2 linked regions of the Candidatus Ruthia magnifica str. Cm (Calyptogena magnifica) genome follow. The protein of the gene in region 2 binds, or shares a complex with, the protein of the main gene of each other region. Links are inferred from orthologs where the notes say so. Each region holds a gene or a part of one and is shown on either strand. Other genes may lie near its edges.

The links.
Region 1: the proteins of dapF (region 2) and RMAG_RS03795 are in contact, whole or in part, in a solved structure (PDB 5YGU), measured with the Escherichia coli proteins. The link is inferred for Candidatus Ruthia magnifica str. Cm (Calyptogena magnifica) from one-to-one orthologs.

Annotation. Positions count from the first base shown.
Region 1 is NC_008610.1:813,237-816,523, reverse strand. The notes cover bases 162-3,108. They hold RMAG_RS03795 (RNA pyrophosphohydrolase), read right to left. Parts: upstream 1,932-3,108; coding sequence 1,392-1,931; downstream 162-1,391. Other genes in these bases: murD (UDP-N-acetylmuramoyl-L-alanine--D-glutamate ligase), read left to right, coding at 2,669-3,108; RMAG_RS03790 (Bax inhibitor-1/YccA family protein), read right to left, coding at 1,951-2,610; RMAG_RS03800 (homoserine dehydrogenase), read right to left, coding at 162-1,307. Outside these bases: thrC (threonine synthase), read right to left, coding at 1-19; more of RMAG_RS03800, read right to left, coding at 30-161; more of murD, read left to right, coding at 3,109-3,287. UniProt on the Escherichia coli protein: Master regulator of 5'-end-dependent mRNA decay.
Region 2 is NC_008610.1:600,730-604,028, forward strand. The notes cover bases 168-3,126. They hold dapF (diaminopimelate epimerase), read right to left. Parts: upstream 2,076-3,126; coding sequence 1,260-2,075; downstream 168-1,259. Other genes in these bases: apaG (Co2+/Mg2+ efflux protein ApaG), read left to right, coding at 168-466; RMAG_RS02745 (symmetrical bis(5'-nucleosyl)-tetraphosphatase), read left to right, coding at 466-1,263; RMAG_RS02755 (gamma-butyrobetaine hydroxylase family protein), read left to right, coding at 2,163-2,516; rseP (RIP metalloprotease RseP), read left to right, coding at 2,523-3,126. In the rest of the region: 16S rRNA (adenine(1518)-N(6)/adenine(1519)-N(6))-dimethyltransferase RsmA, read left to right, coding at 1-111; more of apaG, read left to right, coding at 95-167; more of rseP, read left to right, coding at 3,127-3,299. UniProt on the Escherichia coli protein: Involved in the succinylase branch of the L-lysine biosynthesis and in the biosynthesis of the pentapeptide incorporated in the peptidoglycan moiety. Catalyzes the stereoinversion of LL-2,6-diaminopimelate (L,L-DAP) to meso-diaminopimelate (meso-DAP).

The sequences.
Region 1 (3,287 bases), 210 kb from region 2 along the record:
TTAAACCGGTATATCTCATTATTTTTTCCTTAATTAAGTGTTTTAACAAAAATAATTTTAACATCTTCTTGGATGTAGTCATGGGTTTGAATTTCTGCCACTGCCTTGTTCAGTTCACTAGTTTTTGTAAGATTGGTAATGATAGCAATGTGCGCGTTATTTTTCTGGTCAATTTGTTTTTGTATAACAGACTCTACACTAATGTTATGATTGGCTAAAGTTGCTGTAATATCTGCCAAAACCCCTAGTTTATCAGTGGTCAATAAACGCAAGTAGAAAATACTTTCAATATCTCCAGTGTTGCAATTTGGAATGTTTTTTAATGATTTCCAGCCTAAAATATCATGATTCACAGTGCCCTTGATAATATCAATCAAATTAGCAATAACACTACTTGCTGTTGCTTCAGCACCAGCACCAGCACCATAATAAAGCGTTTCACTAACTGCATTACCTTTGACCAATACACTGTTCATAACGCCATCAACATTAGATAGTAAATGAGTTTTAGGCACTAAAGTTGGGTGTACATACATTTGTAATTTTCCATCTAGTTTTTTAGCAATACCCAGGTGTTTAATGGTATAACCCAATTCCGTTGCAAAAGTAATATCTTCACCACTAATTTTGCTAATACCTTCAGTTGAAACTTGATTAAATTGTAACTCACAGCCAAACGCCATTGAAGCGAGGATGGCTAATTTATGTGCCGCATCAATACCTTCGACATCAAAAGTAGGGTCATCTTCGGCGTAACCCAATGCTTGCGCCTCTTTTAGAACATCTCCAAAGTCTCTACCTTTATTACGCATTTCAGTTAGAATAAAGTTACTTGTACCATTGATAATACCAGCAACTAATTCAATTTGATTGGCACTTAAACCTTGTTCTAAAATTTTTAAGATAGGAATACCACCAGCAACGGCCGCTTCAAATAAAAGATGCGTGTTGTTATCTTTTGCCAAGGCAAGTAGTTTATTGCCATGTATAGCAATTAAAGCTTTGTTGGCTGTGACAACATGTTTTCCATTTTCAATGGCTTGTTCGACCAAATCTTTAGCTAAACCTGTGCCACCCATTAATTCTAAAACGACATCAATATCATTATTATTAATAATCTCAAATGGGTCTTGAGTTAACTTAATATCCTCAGTAGGACAAATACGTATTTGGGTTGTATCTCTTACAGCTGCATGAGTGATGTTAATATTATCGCCAGATCGGCGTGTAATTTGTGCTTGGTTTTTGTTTAACACATTCACCACGCCACCACCGACAGTACCAAGCCCTAAAATTCCAATATTCACAAGTAAAATCCATATTTAATAAAACTAAAAAGGCATTATACCAATAGGATGTTTATATATAGAGCTATTGAAGGTAGCGTTGGTTTATTTATCTAAAATAATCGCTGAACATTTAAGTGGGCGCAAGTATTGATTAGGAATTTTGTGTTGATTATTAAAAAGAACAGGTGCTAAAGCTTTTAGCATATCTTCATAAATTGGTTTTTTAAAATCAATCACATCTTCAATAGGGCGCCAATAGTCTACCCATGCCCAATCATCAAATTCTACTTGTGTATGCATGTTTAGCTTGATGTTGTTTTCATTTGAGATAAGACGCAATAAAAACCAAACTTGTTTTTGACCAATACACACAGGTTTTTGTTTGTGTTTTATGTGATAATCAGGAAAATCATAACGTAGCCATTTAGGTGTTTTGGCAAGAATACTTATATGTTCAAAGGACAAGCCAATTTCTTCATTAAGTTCTCGAAAAAGTGCATCCAACTCACTCTCACCAAAATCAATGCCACCTTGTGGCAATTGCCAAGAATCTTGTTTTAAGCGTTTGGCTAGAAGCACTTGTTGTTTGTCATTAGTAATAACAATGCCAACATTAGCCCGATAGCCCTCACTATCAATCATACTGTTTTTACATCAATGATTAATCTTCGCCAGAAAATACACCTAGCAACTGCAATAAACTTAAAAATAAGTTATAAATTGAAATAAATAGTGTTATTGTTGCCATGATGTAATTGGTCTCGCCACCACGAATAATATTTGAAGTTTCAAATAAAATCAAGCCACTCATTAGTAAAATAAATACTGCAGATACAGTTAATGATAATGCTGGTATAGCAAAGAAATAAGCAGCAATTCCTGCTAAAAATGCCACAATAATACCCGTTGTTAAGAAACCAGATAAAAAACTAAAATCTTTACCTGAAGTGATGGCATAAAAAGACAATAATAAAAAGATAATCCCTGTGCCAATCATTGCTATAGCAATCAGTTCAGAGCCATTTGAAAAGGTATCTGTGTAAGCGTTAATAATAGGACCTAATGTTAGCCCCATAAAGCCTGTTAATGCGAATACTGCTAAAATTCCGTAACTCGAATTCTTAAGTTTGTTGGTTAAATACAGTAAGCCAAAATAACCGCCAAAAGTGATTAAAAGGCCAAAATGTGGCAGATTTAAGGACATAGCAAGATAAGCCATTAGCCCGCTAAATAATAAGGTTGTAGAAAGCAATTGATATGTATTTTTTAAAATGCTATTGGTGCTAATACCACGTGTTTGAGTGTTGACGTTTGTATTCATGATTTAATTCCTTATTTGAAAGCGTAAAATACAGCTATTTTACAGCAAAAATAAATGTATGAAACTGGTTTTAGGTTTAGGAAAAACAGGTTTTTCAATCGCTCGTTTTTTATCAGAACAAAATATTGATTACAAAATTGCTGACAGCCGCACCAATCCACCTTTATTATCTAAATATCCTGACGCGTTTTCAAAATCACTTCTTACTCTCGGATCTTGGACATTAGATTTATTAAAAAAAGTTGATGAAATTTTCATCTCTCCTGGTATTGCCCAAAACGAGTCCATTGTTATTTGGGCAAAAGAGCAAAATATTCCCGTTATTAGTGATATAGAGTTATTCTCAAGATTTGCAAAAGCACCCATTATTGGTATTACTGGCTCTAATGGAAAGTCAACAGTTACACAACTATTGACACAAATGATTATTAATGCTGGCATGCAAGTTGCTATGGGCGGCAATATTGGTACGCCCGTATTAGATTGTTTAAATGAAAAAATAGAATATTATGTATTAGAACTATCCAGTTATCAGCTAGATTATAGCCATCATCTAAATTTAATAGTAGGTGTTGTACTTAACATAACTCCTGATCATCTTGATCGGTACCAAAATTTTAAACATTACATCAATTCTAAATTAAGCCTATATCAACATTGTCAACACTTAGTGATTA
Region 2 (3,299 bases):
AAATCAATACTAACTCAAAAGCAAACTAATATTGACTTATCTCAACGTGCCGAAATGTTAACAATTGATAATTTTATTACCTTAACAAAAGACTATGAAAAACAACATTGAAATAGAGGTTAAAGTGACTTATTTGGAGCATCAGTCTGATGTTTATGCAAGTCAGTACTCCTATGCTTACACCATTACAATTATTAACAAGGGCAATGTTGGCGTGCAACTTTTAACACGTCATTGGCGTATTCAAGATGAAACTGGATATATTGAAGATGTTATTGGCGAAGGTGTGATTGGTCAACAGCCTCATTTGGCGTCAGGAGAATCTTTTCAGTACGCCTCAGGTGCTATTATCAAAACCTTAACTGGTTCCATGAAAGGCTCTTATGGTATGGTTGATGACTATGGCGAGCGTTTTAATGTGCAAATTCCTGAATTTGTGCTCAGCAAACCTTATACGCTACATTAATGTCAGATTATTTAATTGGCGATATTCAAGGTTGTTTTGACGCTTTACAAGCCTTGTTAAAAACAATTAAATTCTCAAGCGATAAAGACCGACTATTTTTTTTAGGCGATGTAGTTAATAGAGGTAAAAAATCTCTAGCAACATTGCGTTTTATTAAAGATTTAAAAAACAATGCTTCAATGGTGTTAGGTAACCATGATTTTTATTTATTGGCCTGCTCACTGGGCAGCAAAAAGCCCAATGAGAAAGACACATTTATGGACATTATCAATGCCAATGATGCAGATTCATTGCTAGATTTTCTGCATAACCAACCTTTAGTAATTAAATACAAAAATGTCCTTATGATTCATGCTGGCGTACCACCAAATTGGGATATTGATAGGCTTCTTCAACAATCTAAGCAAGTGCAAAAACATCTTCAAAGCACTAACATTTCACAGTTTTTAGATAAAATATATGGCAACAAACCTAATATTTGGTCTAAAGATTTAACCGAACTGGAACAATGTCGATATACTATTAATGCTCTAATGCGACTACGCTTTTGCAAAGCAAATGGTGAATTAGAATTTAGTCATAAAATGAATTATACACATCCACCAAAAGGTTTTAAAGCTTGGTTTATACACAAAAATCGATTGTTAAAAAATATCGATATATTCTTTGGTCATTGGTCTAGTTTGTCAGACGTTAATCAAACACATATTTATCCTATGGATCATGGCTGTATTTGGCACGGACGATTAAGCGCTATCAGACTAAAGGACAGGAAAGTCTTTTCTATCAGTTGTTAAATTTCTACCTTACCTTCAAATACAAATTGTACAGGACCTGATAAAAATACATGTCCACCTTGTATGTATTCAATCAAAGTATCGCCACCATTTAAGTGAGCAACCACATTTTCTTTTAATAAGCCTTGTTCAACACCATAAACCACCGCTGCACAGGCGCCAGAGCCACAAGCTAAAGTTTCACCAGAACCACGTTCATAAACACGTAAGTTAATTTCATGAGTATTCAGAATTTGCATAAAACCAATATTAGCCTGATTGGGTAGCAATTCACTTTGTTGAATTCTGAGTGCAATACTACTAACATCAACTGTATTAACATCTTCAACCAACATGACACAATGAGGGTTGCCAATTGAGACAGCACCTAAATCAAACCCTTCAATTTGATAATACGTGCTTTGTTGGGGAACTAGGAGTAGGATATCAGCTGGATTAAAACTTGGTTTCCCCATGTCAACACGCACTGTATTGTCATCATTCAAGTACAAATTAATAATACCAGAACGAGTTTCTACAACAATTGGATTGTTGTTACTTAAACCTTTTTTACTAACAAAAAACGCAAAACAACGTGCACCATTGCCACATTGTTCCACCTCTAAACCGTCAGCATTATAGATAACATAACGAAAATCAACATTTTTTGTGTTGCTAGTTTCAACCAACAATAGTTGATCAAAGCCAATGCCTAAATGTCGATTGGCTAAATTTGCTATTTGTTCAGCATTAAAAGTAATATCACCAGCAAGGTTGTCAACCATCATAAAGTCGTTACCAAGTCCATGCATTTTTACAAAATTAATCAGCATATTATGTATTATCCACTTATAACTCTCAAGGTTAAGAATAATTGAGTTCTGATAAAATACTGCTTAATTTTCATGTAAAGGCAGCCAATGCAAACACCAACTAATATTAATTTAAACAAAGTAAAAACCTTATTAACCATCACCTTTGACAAGATTGATTATCCACTTAGTGCTGAATATTTGAGAGTTTATTCACCCTCAGCTGAAGTAGTTGGCCATGGCAAGGGGCAAGAAATTTTGCAACTTAATAAAAAAAACGTAACTATTCTACGTATTCAGCCAACAGGTAATTATGCCGTTATTTTATTTTTTAGCGATAATCATGATAGTGGTATTTATTCCTGGTCACACTTGCATAAACTTGCTTTGAATCATGACAAACTTTGGCATAAATATTTACAAAGACTCAAAGATGCTGGACACACTTACCCACAATTATAAACCCTAATGGCTTTTATTTCATCCCTAGGGTTTTTCTTAATTACCATTGGTATTTTGGTAACTGTTCATGAATTGGGTCATTTTTTAGTTGCTAAAAAACTTAACGTCAAAGTGTTGCGTTTTTCTATTGGGTTTGGCAAGATTTTAAAATCATTTAAGTATGGCGAAACGCAATACACACTGTGTGTGCTCCCTTTAGGTGGTTTTGTTAAAATGCTTGATGAAAATGAGACACTAGTTGAAGCGTCAGAAAAACACCGTGCTTTTAATCAGCAAAGCGTTTATAAACGTATCATGATTGTTGCAGCTGGACCGATTGCTAATTTTCTTTTAGCTGTTATCCTCTATACTGTTGTTTTTGTTATCGGTGTTAATGGCGTTAAGCCTATTGTGGGTACACTTGAAAGTCCTAGTATTGCCCAGCAATCAGGCATTAAAATAGGCGATCAACTACTGAGTATTAATGGCGTTTTAACACCAACTATTAGTGAATTTTCAATTAATTTTATTCAGTCACTGGATGAGAATCATCTTTATGTTGATGTTATTTCCGGCGCTTCAAATCTTAAAAAATTAGAATTTAACTTATCTGGTGATTTTTTATCTAATCCAGAACAAGGTGTTGATCGCTACTTAGGGTTTAAATTTGCCATGCCTAAACTTGAGGCTATTATTGACCAAGTTGTGCCTAATTCGCCTGCTTCAATAGCAGGCTTACAAACAAATGATAAAATTTTAAGTGCAAACCATGTTTATATCAACTCATGGTATGATTTTGTTAAT